2 regions of the Lentilactobacillus hilgardii genome follow, and region 2 is predicted to be linked to the other one. Evidence: riboswitches for the same ligand, from Rfam matches in the RefSeq annotation. Region 2 holds a riboswitch; the other holds the start of a gene.
The links. Region 2 has a riboswitch for thiamine pyrophosphate ahead of GQR93_RS03865 (thiaminase II/PqqC family protein). Riboswitches for the same ligand answer to the same signal wherever they lie in the genome.

Region 1 (8,237 bases), 1.4 Mb from region 2:
ATACTTTTATGTTGGTCAAGTGATTGCCGGCAATGCAAACGAGTTGGTGATGATGGTGGTTGACATGAACGGTCGTTTTGGCGGTTATGTTTGGATTCGATATGACGATATTAAAGAACTATTATTGGATTCGGACTACCTTCGTCTGATTCATCGATTTGTTAAATTGAATAAAGATGCCAAGCACTTTGTTTTGCCTGTTCTGAATGCCGAACGTGCCTTTGATGATACGGATAATATTTTAACGCATATTCTTTACCAGTCGATTAAGTTCAGAAAGATTATTCGGTTTGAGTTAGCCGATAAAGAGAATTTTGCGGCCTTTCCGACCAATTTAAATCTGACGACTGGTTTATTAACAGTGGAACTACTGGATGTTGATGAACAGACTGAATCAACAACAAAGCAGATTGGTATTGAGTCAATTCGAGAAATGGCATTTGATTATTTCAAAGCGTTCTTGTTAGAAAATCAAGTTGATTGAGGGGAATAACATTCATGGCAAAGAAGAAGTTTAAAATGCCAAAATGGATTCGCGATACATTGGAAGCCGTTAAATGTCGAAACCGTAATCAAACCAAGCAACAATCGAGGTAATCGAGATGCCAACCAGAAAGTTTGCTTTTTGTCCTTATTGTGGGACTAAATTAACGGAAAATCAGGTAACGTGCCCAAATTGTCATCGAAAATTGCCGATTGAAGAAGCCGCTAAAAAATCGCGACCTTCATTGAACCAACTGATTAGCAATCCCTATAAGGAAGGCATGGATCGTTACCACGAAAAAACGTCGGGAACTTCAAAGAAAAAGAAACGGTCATTTTGGAAGAAATTATTATAAGTGTGCGGAACAAAGCGGTTAGCACCCGGAATGTAAGGCGTTCTTTTTGGAAATCCCGGTTTTGAATTTTTAAAAAGAATCCCTTACATGCAGAATGTTGCTTGACGGAGCAGTCCTAAACAAGTGTGTGGCGCAAAGCGATATAGACGATTCGGCACAGTAAAATTAAAGTTATTATGATAAATCAAGATGAGTCACTTTAGCGTTTTAGTAACGTGCGCATAAGTGTCTTTTTTGATTTCAATTGGCAATGGGCATTTTTTGATGATTTCAGCATGCTTATGTAAACACAAACCAACAGGTTGCTTTATAATAATCTATGGCATGTACTGACTAAACTATAGTTGATTTAGGAGGCTTTTAAGTTATGAAGTATGCTGTAACAGGTTCAACCGGTCATTTTGGCAAGTACGCCATTTCGTATTTGCAAAAGTTAATTAAGCCGGAAGATTCAATCATTGCTCTGGCTCGAAGTATTGAAAAGGCAAAGTCTATATATAAAGACGGTGTTGAGGTTCGTCCGGGTACCTATGAAGATCCGGATCAGTTGATCGACTCATTGAAGGGTGTGGATAAACTACTGTTTATTTCATCGCAACCCGGTGCAGTGATGTCACGAATCGATCAACACAATAATGTGGTTCAGGCTGCTAAAGCGGCCGGTGTTAAGTTCATTGCATACACCAGCTTTCCACATGCAGACACGACAGAAGCACCCTTGGCAGCAGACCATAAGGCCACGGAGGCTTTGATTAAAAAGTCGGGTATTGCACATTCATTTCTTCGCAATAATTGGTATCTGGAAGATGAGATGAATTTTGTGGAAGAAGCTAGTAATGGTGAGCCATTTGTTTATTCCGCAGGGGATGGCAAGGTTGGTTGGGCCCCCGAAGCATTATATGCCGAAGCTGCAGCCACTATTTTAACGACTGAACAGCCAAAAGAAGTTTATGAATTGGCAGGTCCAATGCATACGTATGCCGAGTTGGCTGATGTGCTTCGAAAAGTGACCGGCAAACAATTTGAGATTGCCAGCGTTTCTGATGATGAATTTATGGCCAATTTAAGAAAGTATGTACCAGATCAGGTAGATGCGATTATGACGATGATTCAAAAATTAATTCGAAATCATGCTTTGGAAGAAGACACAACGGATTTGGCTGACGTATTACAAAAGCCCGTTCCAACTTTGGAGGAACAGGTACAAGCGTTATTTAAAGCGCCGGAAAAATAACCAGCCATTAAAAGCCAAAAGAGAGGCCCTTTGCAAAATGACATTGCAAAAGGTCTCTTCTTTTAGTTAACATCGCGATGTTGGGAAATAGGATTTCAAATAGTTCCTGCACGTTTAACGCACAAAGTCTTCAATGAGCTTCTTTTCCTCTGGTGTCGGTTGAGATTCCATCGACTTAATATCGTGGAGGCGTTCTACGGTAATCCGTAAATTGAATGCTAATTGCGTGTCTGGCATGTCGTTCTTCTTTTGGTAATTGATAATTTCTTCTGCTAAGGTGCTAAATTGTTCTGCCATTCTAAATTCCTCCATTGTAAGACTCGAGCTACTATATTCCTATTATAGCAATAATATGTGAAACGAACACATAATTAGCGATGTTTCAAGCCATACTCCAATAAGGCCACCAGAATAAACGCAATAATCAGGGCAATCCAAATGTTATTGTTTTGAATATAAAAATAATAAAAGATGCCAATTCCGATAATACCTTGAACAATGTAACGTTCCAGTCGGTTGGGGATCGATAGAAAAGCCAACCCGATTCCCAAAATAAAGCTGCCGACCAATACTTCCTGAGCACTATCAATCGTTCCGAATTGAGTAAACACCCCATAAAGATCAACAATGGCTCCAACAATTAAAGCAAAAATGCCAAACGCAAATGCGAATTGATTTGCCCGCATAAAAAACGCCCTCTTTCACTTCTCTCTATTACATTAATTATAATGCAAAAGTAGGAATTGCGAAATCTGGGGCGTTTTGATTATGTCAGAAAATTTTAATTTCTATTAAAAACTAATATCGAATAAAGAATAACATGACTTGAACGGCAATAATCAAGAAGGCAAACATTGCCCAGTCCAAGACTGTAATGCGGATAACCCTGTAATGGGTCCGTGGCTCGTCTTCCACAAAGCCGTGGGAAGTCATTGCTTCAGCTAAGTTCTGTGACCATTGGATGGATGACAGAATTGCCTTAAAGTAGAGCTTGGGAGACCAAACGTGAAAAACCTCTCCACGCATTAAGGCAGATGTTTTGATGATTTGTACTTCTTCCCTGATTTTGGGCATCAGGTTAAAGGCCGCCAGCACCCCGTAGGCAAACTTTGAGGGTAGGCGAAAGTCTTGTTCCAAAGTCAGTGCCAAGTCCGTGATACTGCTTGTTAACGTGAATGTTGCCCCTAAAAAGACGTAGGCGTAGATTCGTGTAAAAAGAACCCATGCAAAGTGGATCCCATCGGAACCATACAACCATTGTGAAACAAATAGGCCCAAAGCCGGAAAAAGCGGCCAGAATATAAGAAGAAACAATGTCTTAAAGTTCATCCGTTTAACCATGACATATACAAAACTAATCGCAATTAAGATAATGTTGACAATTAAACTTTGGGTAAACGAAATTTCCAAGGCTATTAAGACAACTAAGAGTAATTTCATTCCAGGATTCATTAGATAACCTCCTGGTAAGTCAGATTTTGATTTTCAAAATGGGCATGATAATCAATTAAGTCTTCCAGTCCGGATAATTGATGGGAAATGATGATTTGAGTTTGACCATACTTTGTTTTGGCCAGTTCTAAGAAATCGGTCATTAATCGCAGTGATTTGTAATCCAATCCTTTAAATGGCTCATCCAACAATAGGACGGGTGGGTTCATAATCAGCATTTCGACAATCTGAAGTTTCTTTTTTTGTCCCTCACTTAAAGAATAGACAACTTGTTCATCGCGACCCTGCATGCCCAATTGTGTCAGCATTTGTTCAACCTGTTCATGAGTGTAGTCTTGGTTAAACCGGTTTGAGAACGAAAGATCCAGTTCTTCTTTAACCGTGACGTTTAGAAATTGGTTTTCGGCATCTTGAAACAATAGCGTGACGTTCTTAGCATAGTTTAACGGCTTGATCTTTTTAATGTTCTTTCCGTCGTAAGAAATCATTCCGGCATACGGTAATAACTTGGTTAGTGCGTTAAATAATGTTGATTTTCCAATACCATTGGCACCGGTAATTAAAGTCGTTTTTTGGCGATAGAAATTAAAATGATCAAGCTGTAGGAGCAAAGAATCGTGCGGTGCCAATTTGAAATGACGTAATTCGATAACTGAATTCTTATCATCTTTCGGTGGTAACGCAAGCTGCTTATCAATTGTTTGGGTGGATTCAAAGTTATCAAAGAAATGTTGTGATTCCGCTTGATTTAATAAATCAATGTGATGGGTCTGGGGATCCAAATAATAAAATTCATCAATGACTCCCTGGTAATTTCCCAAATCATGGTCTGCAAGAATAATTGTTTTGCCGTGTTTTTCCTGTAATTCCTTTAGTTTGTGGATTAAATCAATTCTGGAATCAGGGTCGATACTGGCAAAAGGTTCATCCAATACAATAACCGGTGCATCCATGGCGACAATACAGGAAAGTGCAACCCGTTGCTTCTCGCCCCCGGAAAGGGTGTTGATGATCCGATCCCTTAATTTTTCAATCCCACAAAAAGTGAGGGCATGATCGATTATTTTATCCATTTGATCAGGTTGGGTTTGAATATTCTCAAGAACAAAGGTAAGCTCGTGGATGACGGTATCCATCGCAAATTGTTGATTGGGATTTTGAAACATCATTGCGACGTGGTTGCTGACATGGTTTCGGGGAATTTCCTTAATATTTGTATCACCGAATTTGATGGTTCCCGTCGCATCGTTGCCGATAAATCTTGGGTACAGCCCCGCAATAAAGTACAGGAGCGTTGACTTCCCACTACCGGATGGTCCGGAAAGCAGGGAAAAGTGATTGTGCTTGAATGTTAAATTAAGATCATTTAGTACCTTGGTCTCACTTTTGGGGTACTGATAGGTAAAGTCGCTAATCGATACGTCAGTCATGTCTAAAACCTCTGTTTATAGATTAAATGCATTACTACGATCCAACAGCTTAACGATCATTTTGGTGACAATGCCACCGAAAATAAAGGTTGAGATGTAACGAGTGATGAATAGTCCGATCAGAAGCGGTAATGCAAATTTATCGTATCCGTTTTTAATCATGTCCCAGGCGAAAGTTACAACAACGGTTGTAAAGATTGAAGCATTTAGTGAAACCCAGTCGTAACGTTTGTAGCCGGTGAAGGTAAAACCAAGTTCGGAACCAATTCCCTGAACCAGTCCGGAAATAAAGGCACCGGCGCCCCATTGACCGCCAAGGAAGACTTCAACGGCAGCACCAAGAAATTCACCAAGAAAGGCCGAACCAGCCGTTCGGATGATGAATCCGGTAAGCGGACCGGCCATGCACCAAAGCCCCATCAAAATATCATTGGCAAATGGCGCAGCACCAATTGGCGTGAGGGCGACCGTTAATGCAGTATAGAGAAAGCCGATTCCCCAAAAAATAATGCCACAAAAAATAGCAATCAAGGCGATCAAAATAATGTTGCGTAACGTCCATTTACTTTGATGCTGATTGTTGCTTGCTTGACTCTTGTTTTCCATAAAAAGACCTCCAAATAGTATAGTGTGCGATTCAAAGCGGTTAACACCCGGAATATAAGGCGTCGATTTGGGAAATCCCGATTTTGGATTTTTCAAATTGATCCCTTATATGGAGTGGTGTTGCTTTGAAGAGCAGTCCTAAAAAGTGTGCGATTCAAAGCGGTTAACACCCGGAATATAAGGCGTCGATTTGGGAAATCCCGATTTTGGATTTTTGAAATCAATCCCTTACATGCAGAACGTTGCTTTGAAGAGCAAGATAGTCCCTACACTGGAGTTGCGGATAAGGCGAGAAAATAACATGAATAAGATAAAAATTGCAAATAAAACTGAAAAATCCTGTCGCAAGCGATTTTAGTCAATAAAAAGAGGCTCGGACAAGATGTCCCAGCCTCGAAATTCATCAATACGCTTAATCCATTTCGTGCACAACGGAATATGCTCCCTTCGCTGGTATTATCCAGATCAGGTTCGATGGGTTTCTCTCAGCCTAAAGGCACCCCAGATAAGTTGTATCATCAAGGAACAGTATACTAAATATAAAATTGTTTTACAAACGGAGTGAAACATTTAAAATTAAGGGTGTAGCTTTTATTGGATACACAATTAAGTAAATGATTTGGATAAATATATAATATATTCGTAATTTAAAAATAACGATAGTCAGGAGAATTGCCGTGATTAAAGTAATTGCAAGTGATATGGACGGAACCTTTTTAAATGAAAGGGGGACATTCGATGAAAACAGGTTTCAAGGTGAATTGGATCGATTAGCCCAAAAACAGATGCATTTTGTTTCAGCCAGCAGCAATCATTATCAACATTTATTAAAAACCTTTGAACACGTGTCAGGGCCAATTTCTTACGTTTGTAATAACGGCGCGTTGGTTGTTGACGAACGCGGTGTCATTGTTTCGGAAGATATTATTGACCATTTGGTACTCCGAAAGGCACTGGATTGGATGTTAAAAACGCCAAGTTTCTTCGGGGCCGAGATCATCCTGGTTGGCCGAAACGGAACGTATTGCAATCTGCCAAGCCAATCCAAACGTTTTAAAGCGTCCAAGTATTTTTACGAAAATATGCAATCTGCCAAAGATCTGCGATTGGTTTTTGATTCAATTTATAAGATTGATATCACATGGGAGACGGGTGGCGTACTTGAACGACAAAATGAGTTTAATCATCAATTTAGCGGCCGACTGAGCGCAACGTCTTCGGGGATGAACGGATTGGATGTCATGAACGCCGGTGTGACCAAGCTGACCGGTATTCAACCACTGCTTGATGACTGGCGGCTATCATTTGATGACGTTGCTGCTTTTGGCGATAACGGTAATGATTTTGAGATGGTCAACGCCGCAAGGGAGGGCTATGCGATGAAAAACGCTGCCCAGGATTTACTGGTTAAAGTTGAACACGTGACTCATTTAACCAACGATGAACAAGGCGTTCAAGAACAAATTGATCATTATTTAAATGAGGAATAGGTTTTGATTGGTATGTTGCGCCAACTCGTCACTCAGAGAATAACTGAAGACCTGTTTTGAATCGTGATATCTAAAATAATAGGTTTGATCTGTTGAATCAAGAATCGAAATATAGTGGGTATAATTGAAGTTGGGGTGTTGATGCATGGATGGCTTGTATGGAATTGCAACGGTCGCCAAATCATTAAACAGTCGGTTTCGAGCCTCGAATTGTGTTCGACTGGGCTGGGCACCAAGTTTATTAATGGCGGTGACTAAAAATCTGGTTGTGGGTGTGTTGGTTGCTCGAGGAAACTTCTGGCTCATCACAATCTGTTGTGATTTTTGAGATAGTTCAGTTAAATCCTCATTAGTATGAAGTGATTTGGCAAAACGTGCCATATGTTCCGGATAGGTTGGCGAGTTGGTTAGAACACCGATTGAATCGGAGATGACTTCAAGACCTTTAATGGTTGGTTCTATAAGTAAGGTTTGACCTGCCTGATCAGCCAAAATCCAGTGAAAGGCAAAGATCTCATTGCCGGCCAGCCAGTTTTGACCAATAATGGCGATATGCGCCAAATCAGCTTTGACTTCTTGAAGCGAGGCGTGTTCACCAAGTACCCAGGGGAGAAAATCCTGCGGTGTTAAATTGAGCTTGTCTGCTATCGGTTTATCCAAATAATGGGCTTTAAGAGGGAACATTAATTCCGCGCAACTAAGCCCTTTGGTATTGACGCCATCGGCAACCAGTATTTGGTCATTTTCCTCGGTTCGACCGCCGCCGATATAAGGATAACGAATGGCACGTTTTCCCGATAAAGCGGTTTCATAATAGTCTTGATTAATAAGCGCTGGTTTCCAAGCTGCCCGGACCGGAAAATCCATTGTTCGGGCAAGCAGGACATGATGGTTTAAAGTTTGCAAAGTTAAACTGGTACACATGGGATCACCTCGTTAGTTTTAAGTGTTCGAAATGACAGTGCGATACGCCGTAATCTCTCGCACTCTCTTTAATATTAGTGTACACTGAAATCATAATTATTGTTAAAAGGGGAATTGAATGACATGGAATCCACCTGGAATTTAATTGGAATGGCTTTATGGCTTATTCTACTCATTTATTTAATTTGGATGGTTCACGATATGCGTAGTCGACGCCTAAAAGTAATCGTTCAAGAAAAGAAAGCATTTACTTGGCAGAACT
Region 2 (8,237 bases):
ATTCCGGGATTGATGTTGGGATCCAAATTAGTTTTGACATTATTTTTATATAAATCGACATAGTAACCATACGATGCTGCCTTTGGTGCAAGCTCTTCCGCCAAATTTTGATCGCTAGTATCCTGCGCATGCGTGACGACCTGACTTGTTGTCAACGTCACGCCAGCCAATGATAGGCTCAATAACCCTTTAAAAACCCGATTTGATAAAGATGTTTTGCCCCACTGCATAACCCGTTCCTCCACTCGATTATCCTTATTTGACATAACACTTTGCCGATCATTTCATACCCCAAAAATGGTTTAAGCCCGTTATGCCGGTGCTTTAAGCATACTAAAGCAGCGTAAAAACAAAACGAATTCTTTGTAAAATACCCGTAAAAATGACAATAAGTCTCACAAATTTCTTTGGATAAAAGTAACTTTAGTATCTGTTCAAATATTTAGTGACAAATATAAGCAGCAGTCTGGTATAAAGTGACCTCAGCGTACAGTGACGTTAAAAAAATAAGAATCCCGCCAACCGTTAAGTTGACGAGGTTCATTAATTTCTATTTATAAGCGTGAACATATTTCGTATTGGCGGTAATGTAGCCACCATTTGTTAAGGTAAAAAAGAATTAACTATCAAAATAGCTTCCATGCCTTTAACACCAATCAAGCATTCAGAGGATTTTATTAGTCAACGTTATATTTTCTTATCTACTGTTTGAGAGATGATTAATCGTCCAATAATGCCTGTTCTCTTTGAGCAATCAATCCTTTAAGTTCATCTAAATCATCTTAGGTAGCAAAGTTGCGGATGAATCCTTGCGCCTGCGAACGTCGGGAAATATACTGTATTTGTTCTTTGTGGGCTTGGTCCCACTTCTTGTTAACTTGCTGACGGGCTTTGGTATAAGGTTGTTTAGCCATGCTTCTCACATCCTTTAAATTGTGTTCCCGATACCAATATGGTATGATAATTCGTGAAAAAATGAGTACCAGAATGCCCTCCGATACCCGCAATCGTGAGTTTGGATACTTGGGAATGAGACTAGCCGATTGGTTAGTCTTTTTTGATTTCATGGTAGGCTTTGGCTAACAACAATACACCGTAGCACAATCCAATGAAATCAACTACTCACAGGTCCGTCTCGACTTCTCCAAGTCTTACCAATTCGGATACCCGCCACCTCCGTTGAGTTTGAATGGTTGAAAAGTGTGGCATGTGTATCCTGATAACTCACTTGGTTAATCCCGCCGGAAGCTATCCATTGCTTTTAACCATGTTTTGCTTTACACGCTTATAATTACATGGAAGGAACTGTATTTATCTTATGATACCAACCCTTAGCAGTTCCGAGGCTCGTTGTGTAGTCCCATACTTTATAAGGAGCTTGTTCCTGATACCCACCCTTATCATTGGATTGATCAAAAACGCTAAGAACTAGCCGGTTGGAACCACCCAATTTTCTACGATTAATCTGTACAGTCGTAATATCATCTGATGCTTTCGCTCCAAAGAAGTACCACCCATGAGATTTACTAATGACATATCTTTTTGCCGGAATGTGGCTTACTTTCCATTTGTCGTCTTTATGAATCTTATTGGCGAAATAAACCGTATGTTTAGAAAAATGAATTCTTTCATAGAGCCATTTCCCGCTATATGCATTCGTATGACCATACCAAGTATGTGCCCTTAATGCCTTAGGATTTGTATAATAAACTTTTTTAGCTTGAACTTCTGATGGTTTATAAGTGAACAAGGCCATTCCGCCTACAAAACACGCCATTCCTACAAATAATTCTCGACTAATCTTCAATTTAACACTATCTTCTTTCCCCATAATTGATCATTCAATGGTTACTATAAACTAATCCACATATTTCAAAACTAATTATACTTCTTCTTTAAAGTGAATTTTCAATTTTTTGAAACATCTTAAAAACAATAGATCCCCATGCCACAACCCGGCATGGGGATCCGTTGTATTGTCTCAAATGTAGCTTGAGGGGGGTTACCGCATCTGAGTTGAGTACCCAATTTAATTAAAAATCTTAGCAACGTAAAAGTCCCTGAATGACCAGCATTTCAGCTTTTCGCACTTAGCTGCCGGATTCACCAGTCCGCTTTTACAGCCAAATCATACATACAAGTGTCATTTTAAGCAAGCGCTTGAGCTTGAAATGTTTGCCCTGTCAATCGATCAATATGGCGACAAAAGATTCCATAGGTTCCCCTTCAATCATGGCCTATCTATCAAAATCCCAATTTACAAATTCGGTTGATCCTGTCCCTCAGGTGCCACTGTCCGCCAATCATCCCAAGTTGTCTGCTTATAAGCCGCATCCCAAAAATACCATTCCAATAAACAGCTTTTAAGAAAAGTATCCTTGGCTTGGTTCTGTTCCTGAGGTGACGCTGTTTTCGCCTCTTGATCGATAATATTGAAGAAGCGTTCAATAAAGCCGTCCGGTCCAAGAAAGTCCTGGTTGGCAAGTGTCAAAAAACTGTGAAACGGTTCGTCATTCACCCGGGCTTGATTCTGCATATATTTGCCCAACTCAATATAAAGCCACTCACCCGCCGCAAACGATGGCAGGATCTGCAGCACACCATTGGTAGCAATGGTACCGACCATGTGCTGCCGATAAAGTTGGTTGATCGGCTGAATCTTTATCTGCTTAAGGCTTGCCCAATCATGCGTCATGTCGTTGGGTTCCCGTTTTAACCAATCACGCAACATCGTCAGCTGCAAAGACAATCGTTTTTGAAACAGCAAAGCTTGGTCTGTAGTTGTACTGTTGTTGATTAACGCACTAATGACCGCTACCTCATTGTATTCAAATGCGATGTCCTGCTCATCATAATAACGTAATTGGGCTGGCGTTAATTTCCCGGTAATAATGCCCTGAACAAAAGGATGCTTCTCGCTGGCAACCAAATATGGTCGGGCTTCTTTGATCATTTCTTCAGATAATGACATACTGATTCCTCCTAAAATTCCTGGTTTGGGGAACCAGTCGTGACAAAAGAAAAGCCCACTTGTCATTTCAAGCGGACTGGTAATGCTAATTACTCGATCTTCCTTCGACAGTACTAACTGCAGCAGGTTCCATGGGTATTTCTCAGCCATTAAAGGCACCCTAGACCACGAATGATATTTATTTCGTTTATTTATAGCAGTTAATTGGTGACAATCAGATACACTTATTAGCTTCTATGAAAATATGTCCCAGACTTTGAATGCACAGATCGATACATAACCAAATGATGACCCCGACGCCCCAGAACTGTTTTTTCATGGAAACCTTTCTTCGTATATGGATGAAAGGTTTCATAGCCATCAATCACATACTTACGATTCCCGAGATACTTCCACCGGGGATTTCTGATATTATGGGCCTGCATCCCGCTGCTCGCCCAATCAAGCTTGTTCCTGGTCACGGTTATTGCATCCGATCCCAATGGTGCCTTATCCTTGTGTGTCCAACTTCCACGTAATGCTTTAGGTGTGCCTCGATGCCAACTGGCCGCAATAGTGCTTTGATTAAAGCCAGCAAAAACACCCACACCAGCAAAAGTTGCCAACGTTACTGCAAAAAATGATCGTCTAAATTTCAATTCTGATACCCCCCTAAACAATAATTATTTGTTTATAATCGAATTATACTTCAATAATCCATAAATGGCGCATCAATTTTTGATTTTTACAATCTTTTACAATTGGGAGGTGAATATTGACAGTTTTCCAGCAAAATCAGGTTTAAATTTACCAACAGTTAAAAAATATTTTTTCTATCATTGTCATTGAATCATAGTATTCGCCGTCAAAATTCATTAAAGATGAATCAATTGCTACTTAATCCGCCTTATGCTAGAATAATGAACAAGTTACATCATGTAAACTTTTAATGTAACTGCTGTTCACAACATCATAGACTACAAGGAGGAATTATTATGTCAAAACATGTACAGATAGTTTCTAACAATGGTCGAGTATCAATGTCCGCGGAATTACGCGAGACAGATTTTCTCCAAGCTGGTGATCAGGTGACTTTTCGGACCGATGAACAGGGTCAGATTATTATCGAAAAGACACCCGATGATTACCAGGAATAACCATTTCTTGAGTTTTTGATACAGAATTACATTAGATCTTTAATTGGGAGGAGCTGGAAATTTCAGCGCCTCTTTTTGAATTCCGGTAAACTTCTCAAAATAAGAATTGCCAAGTCAATCCCATGCCAACAGCCAACTGTACGTGTATGCTAAGGGTGAAATAACAATCACTATTATCAGAAAGGGATGACCTAACATGGCTCATCTATCAACTGTAACGGCACTGATTACCGGTGCTGCCGGTGGTATGGGTAAAGCATTTGTCGAGAATTTTATTCAAAATGGCGCTCGGGTTGTGTTTACAGATATCAACGAAACCACCGGTAAGACGATCCAAGCAAAATTAGGAGATCATAGTTTGTTTTTAAAACACGACGTCACGTCAGTCGCAGATTGGCAACGGGTGATTGAAACCGGTGAAGCCAATTTCGGACCGTTTAACGTTCTCGTCAACAATGCCGGCATCGACATCATGAAACCCATTACCGATATGACGCCTGAAGATTATGACAAAGTCGTCCATATTAATCAGTATTCCGTCTTTTACGGTATGAAGGCCATTGTCCCTTCCATGAAACGTGCGGGCAAAGGATCGATCGTCAACATTTCTTCAATTGGTGGTTTGATTGCTATCCTCAATACAATTGCCTACGGTGCCAGTAAATTTGCCATTCGTGGTATGACAAAGGATGCCGCTCTTGATTTGGTAGACGATCACATCCGCGTGAATTCAGTTCATCCCGGCATGGTTGAAACACCGATTCTAAAAAACATTCCTGCTGAAAATAAAGCAAAAATTGCGCAGGGCGTCCCAATGAAACGACTCGGGAAACCGGAAGAAATTGCCAATGTGGTGAACTTCTTGGCTTCGGATAAATCAAGTTTTATTACCGGTCAGGAGATTGTGGCTGACGGTGGGTATACGATGGTGTGACATTGTTTAAATTAAACCAAAAAGTTCTCTTAACAATAAAATTAGCAAAAATTAAAAGCCCATAGCATCAGTCGATAAAAACTGATCTTATGGGCTTTAATTATAGTAATCATTGCTGAAATACTTTGTCAGCCTAACTTTAAAAAAGTTTTTAAATTGTGCTAAAAATTACTTATAGATGTAAATATATCGGGTGTTTCCAGTAATATAACCACCGACAATTCGATAACGTAAAGCTCCTGGCTTACCCATATTGTTCCCATGTGAATAATCAAAGCCGTAAACTTTAAGACGCTTGTTCTTCACAATATGAAGATTTTTCTTAGTCAAATTTGCATTACTATACCGATTAATCATACGCTTAGTTTTAACCAAGCGAACCTGTTTATGTTTCCCCATCTTAACAAGTTTACGATTTGCAGTAATATATTTCCCGTTTGTCAAAATAAATCTGGTCGTCAAATTATGCTTTACAATTTGCTTAACATGTAGCCTTGATCCTTGACGAAAATGAGCCGATCTACCTGCTAACTTAGCATTGCGATATGCTCTCACACCCCTTGGATTGATGACTGTAATTATTGATTGCTTTTTAGCATAATAAACTGGACGAACATAGTTCCAATTTGCAGTGATATATCCCTTTTTACCTGCTGTCTTGCTTAAATGATTAACATCTCGAACCTCGTATCGTAATCGACCAGTAGTGGAACGTGCATATCCAGTCACAACAAACATCGGTCGATAAATTCTTGGCTTCTTCACATATTTTGCTAAACGCTCTTTAGAATTAAAATCAGCATTACGATAAAGATAAATATTTTTCAATGCATATACAGCTGCATTTTCTTTAGCTGCATACTTAGGAATATCCGAAACGTCAATACTACTCGAAGATGCTGAGCTGGTAGTTAAACTTGAGGAACCGTTTATACTTTCACTAGTTCCTGGATATGCAGACGAACTTGAAGCACTGCTGGAAACTGACGACGATGATGACGCGCCACCACTATTTTGATGATATTTCAAATCAATTTGTGTAATGACTTTGCCATCGGATCCTAGCGTCCCAAATCTAACGGTCTTGGGATTAGAAGTATCTGGTGAATATCCATTAATTACTTTTACAGGTATATCTTTTTCAGTATTAAACGAGCCTTGGATAGTTTCGGGATCAGCAATCTTTTTTCCATTTTCATCAACGTAGTTAATAACAACAGATAATAAACTATCCTTTCGATAATATAATTTAACGTTTTGAGTGACGTCGGAAAACGGTAATTGAGCTACACCACCACTAAATGGTAACGTGTAATAATCCTCTAAATTCTTTGTAGGAAACCCTTCAACTTTCCATAAATGATATTCAGATAAAGACTGTTTTTGGCTTTCTGTCGCATCTGAACTAACCACATCTGTTAACTTAGAACTGATTTTTGCATTGTCATTCAAGGAACCACTTGTCTGATGGGCGGGAACACCAGGAATCTCAACAGGCTGATCATTCTCGTTATTTTGATACAAGTATTGAGCATTGACAATCCCATAAGCAGCATACTGAATTTTGTCAATATTGATTCGGTACTCAGCTTGTGCAGCATTCCCAGAACCAGCAATCGCAAAATTAGTTAAATCCGGCCGATCCGAAAATACCTTTGTCCCCTCATACTGATGTTGATTAGCATCCTGAAAATTATAATGTAGTGCGTTATTTTTGGCATCCCAAGTCAATTTAAAGGGCATTTTTTCTACATTACCGTCTTTTGTAAGATCACTATAACCCAACAAATGTTCTCCTTGACTGTCAAAACGTGTCATCCAATCAAGGTCACTACCGCTAATATCAACTCCGTCTCCAATAGTATAGCCAACCTTATCATAAAAGCCTGGTATATTCTGAGTATACGCAAAGCCAACGTTTGGCACTGATTGATCTGACAATAATAATTCACCACCATTAGCTTTATTTGCATAAACCTTGTTATGGTAAAAATCTAAGGCAACTCCAAAGGCATGGGGAATTCCAGTCATTCCCAACCCCATCCCTGAAACACCCACAGGAGCAGAATCGGCGGGTCTAAAGGCAAATGAAAAGCCATCACCATATTGGTAACTATTATCGCCCTCGTCAGTAATGCCTGTATTTTTTAAAGACGCTTTTCGTCTGAAATCAGGTTTTATACTTATCGAGCCATTAAGTGAAAAATCATTTTTCATATCAATTAAGTTTTTATTCAAATAGACTGAGCCGGCAAGAGCCGGATTATCAGCACCATCATTAATACCGGGTCGATAATCAAATTTACCATCCGCTGTCATATATCTATTATTAAGTGGATACAACAAAATTGCACCATTTTGTGGATCATAACTAGTTCGACTTGAACGTTGAAAATACGTTTCAAAATTATTCTTATCAATAGTTATTTTATTATTTAAATCATTCATCTGTCCCACAGAATTTGTATTCATATTGGTTTGACTGGTCAAATCTGCAGCAAATATACACCGAGAATCCATTGAAGAAGCAAATATAAAACTTGACATAAAAAAGATGCCATATAAAGTGATCTTTGAAAAATTTAGCAAATAATGTTTAGATAACATTCCCCTCAACCCTTCTGTTCTTTGAATCCTAGATCGTAACCTTTCATTAAGTATATCATTCAGTAAGTTATATATGATATTAAAAGATGTCGAAAACAAACCAATTGACATTCATAAGTAAATTCAGCAAATTAACGGATCATACCATTAACAATTATTTTTTTGAAGGATATATTTGTCAATTTGTTTTTAAAACGACGCTAATTTAGCGCCTCATAATTTCAAAAGAAGGTACTTTCTCAAAAAGGTAAAATTCATTATCATTTAAGTCAGAGGAGATCCACCTTGTCAATAGCCATGCCCGACAGACCTATTGAAATGTGTGCCAATAATCACTTTCAGTATGACCATTAACTCAAACTAAAAATCATAGCGATCCTTCAGAAGGCTAAAGTGAACCCCTAAGGTTGGACACTAAATCCAATCTTAGGGGTTTTACTATGACTAAATTTAATTTAAATTTTCGTATAAAGGTCGTTACTGAATATTTATCTGGTAAAGGTTCACCATCTTTAGCCAGAAAGTATGGCATTAGCACGCATTCAATCATTCTGGATTGGGTTCACCGGTTGGAGCGGCGAGGTATTGA

Region 1: it holds a riboswitch for thiamine pyrophosphate, as region 2 does, so the genes downstream of both, GQR93_RS12075 (ECF transporter S component) here and GQR93_RS03865 (thiaminase II/PqqC family protein) in region 2, are expected to answer to the same signal.

What each region holds. Positions count from the first base shown of each region.
Region 1 is NZ_CP047121.1:2,538,715-2,546,951, reverse strand. It holds gene GQR93_RS12110 (hypothetical protein) at 1-484, shown strand, start outside; gene GQR93_RS12105 (zinc-ribbon domain-containing protein) at 603-839, shown strand; gene GQR93_RS12100 (SDR family oxidoreductase) at 1,207-2,073, shown strand; gene GQR93_RS12095 (LBP_cg2779 family protein) at 2,188-2,385, opposite strand; gene GQR93_RS12090 (hypothetical protein) at 2,445-2,759, opposite strand; gene GQR93_RS12085 (energy-coupling factor transporter transmembrane component T family protein) at 2,872-3,525, opposite strand; gene GQR93_RS12080 (ABC transporter ATP-binding protein) at 3,525-4,955, opposite strand; gene GQR93_RS12075 (ECF transporter S component) at 4,971-5,561, opposite strand; TPP riboswitch at 5,987-6,075, opposite strand; gene GQR93_RS12070 (HAD-IIB family hydrolase) at 6,239-7,051, shown strand; gene GQR93_RS12065 (linear amide C-N hydrolase) at 7,037-7,975, opposite strand; gene GQR93_RS12060 (LVIS_2131 family protein) at 8,099-8,237, shown strand, end outside.
Region 2 is NZ_CP047121.1:845,282-853,518, reverse strand. It holds gene GQR93_RS03880 (phosphatase PAP2 family protein) at 1-230, opposite strand, end outside; gene GQR93_RS03875 (hypothetical protein) at 783-1,067, opposite strand; gene GQR93_RS03870 (hypothetical protein) at 1,292-1,831, opposite strand; gene GQR93_RS03865 (thiaminase II/PqqC family protein) at 2,258-2,971, opposite strand; TPP riboswitch at 3,054-3,144, opposite strand; gene GQR93_RS03860 (hypothetical protein) at 3,199-3,609, opposite strand; gene GQR93_RS15255 (AbrB/MazE/SpoVT family DNA-binding domain-containing protein) at 3,946-4,107, shown strand; gene GQR93_RS03855 (SDR family NAD(P)-dependent oxidoreductase) at 4,304-5,041, shown strand; gene GQR93_RS03850 (DUF5776 domain-containing protein) at 5,210-7,648, opposite strand; gene GQR93_RS15400 (helix-turn-helix domain-containing protein) at 8,089-8,237, shown strand, end outside.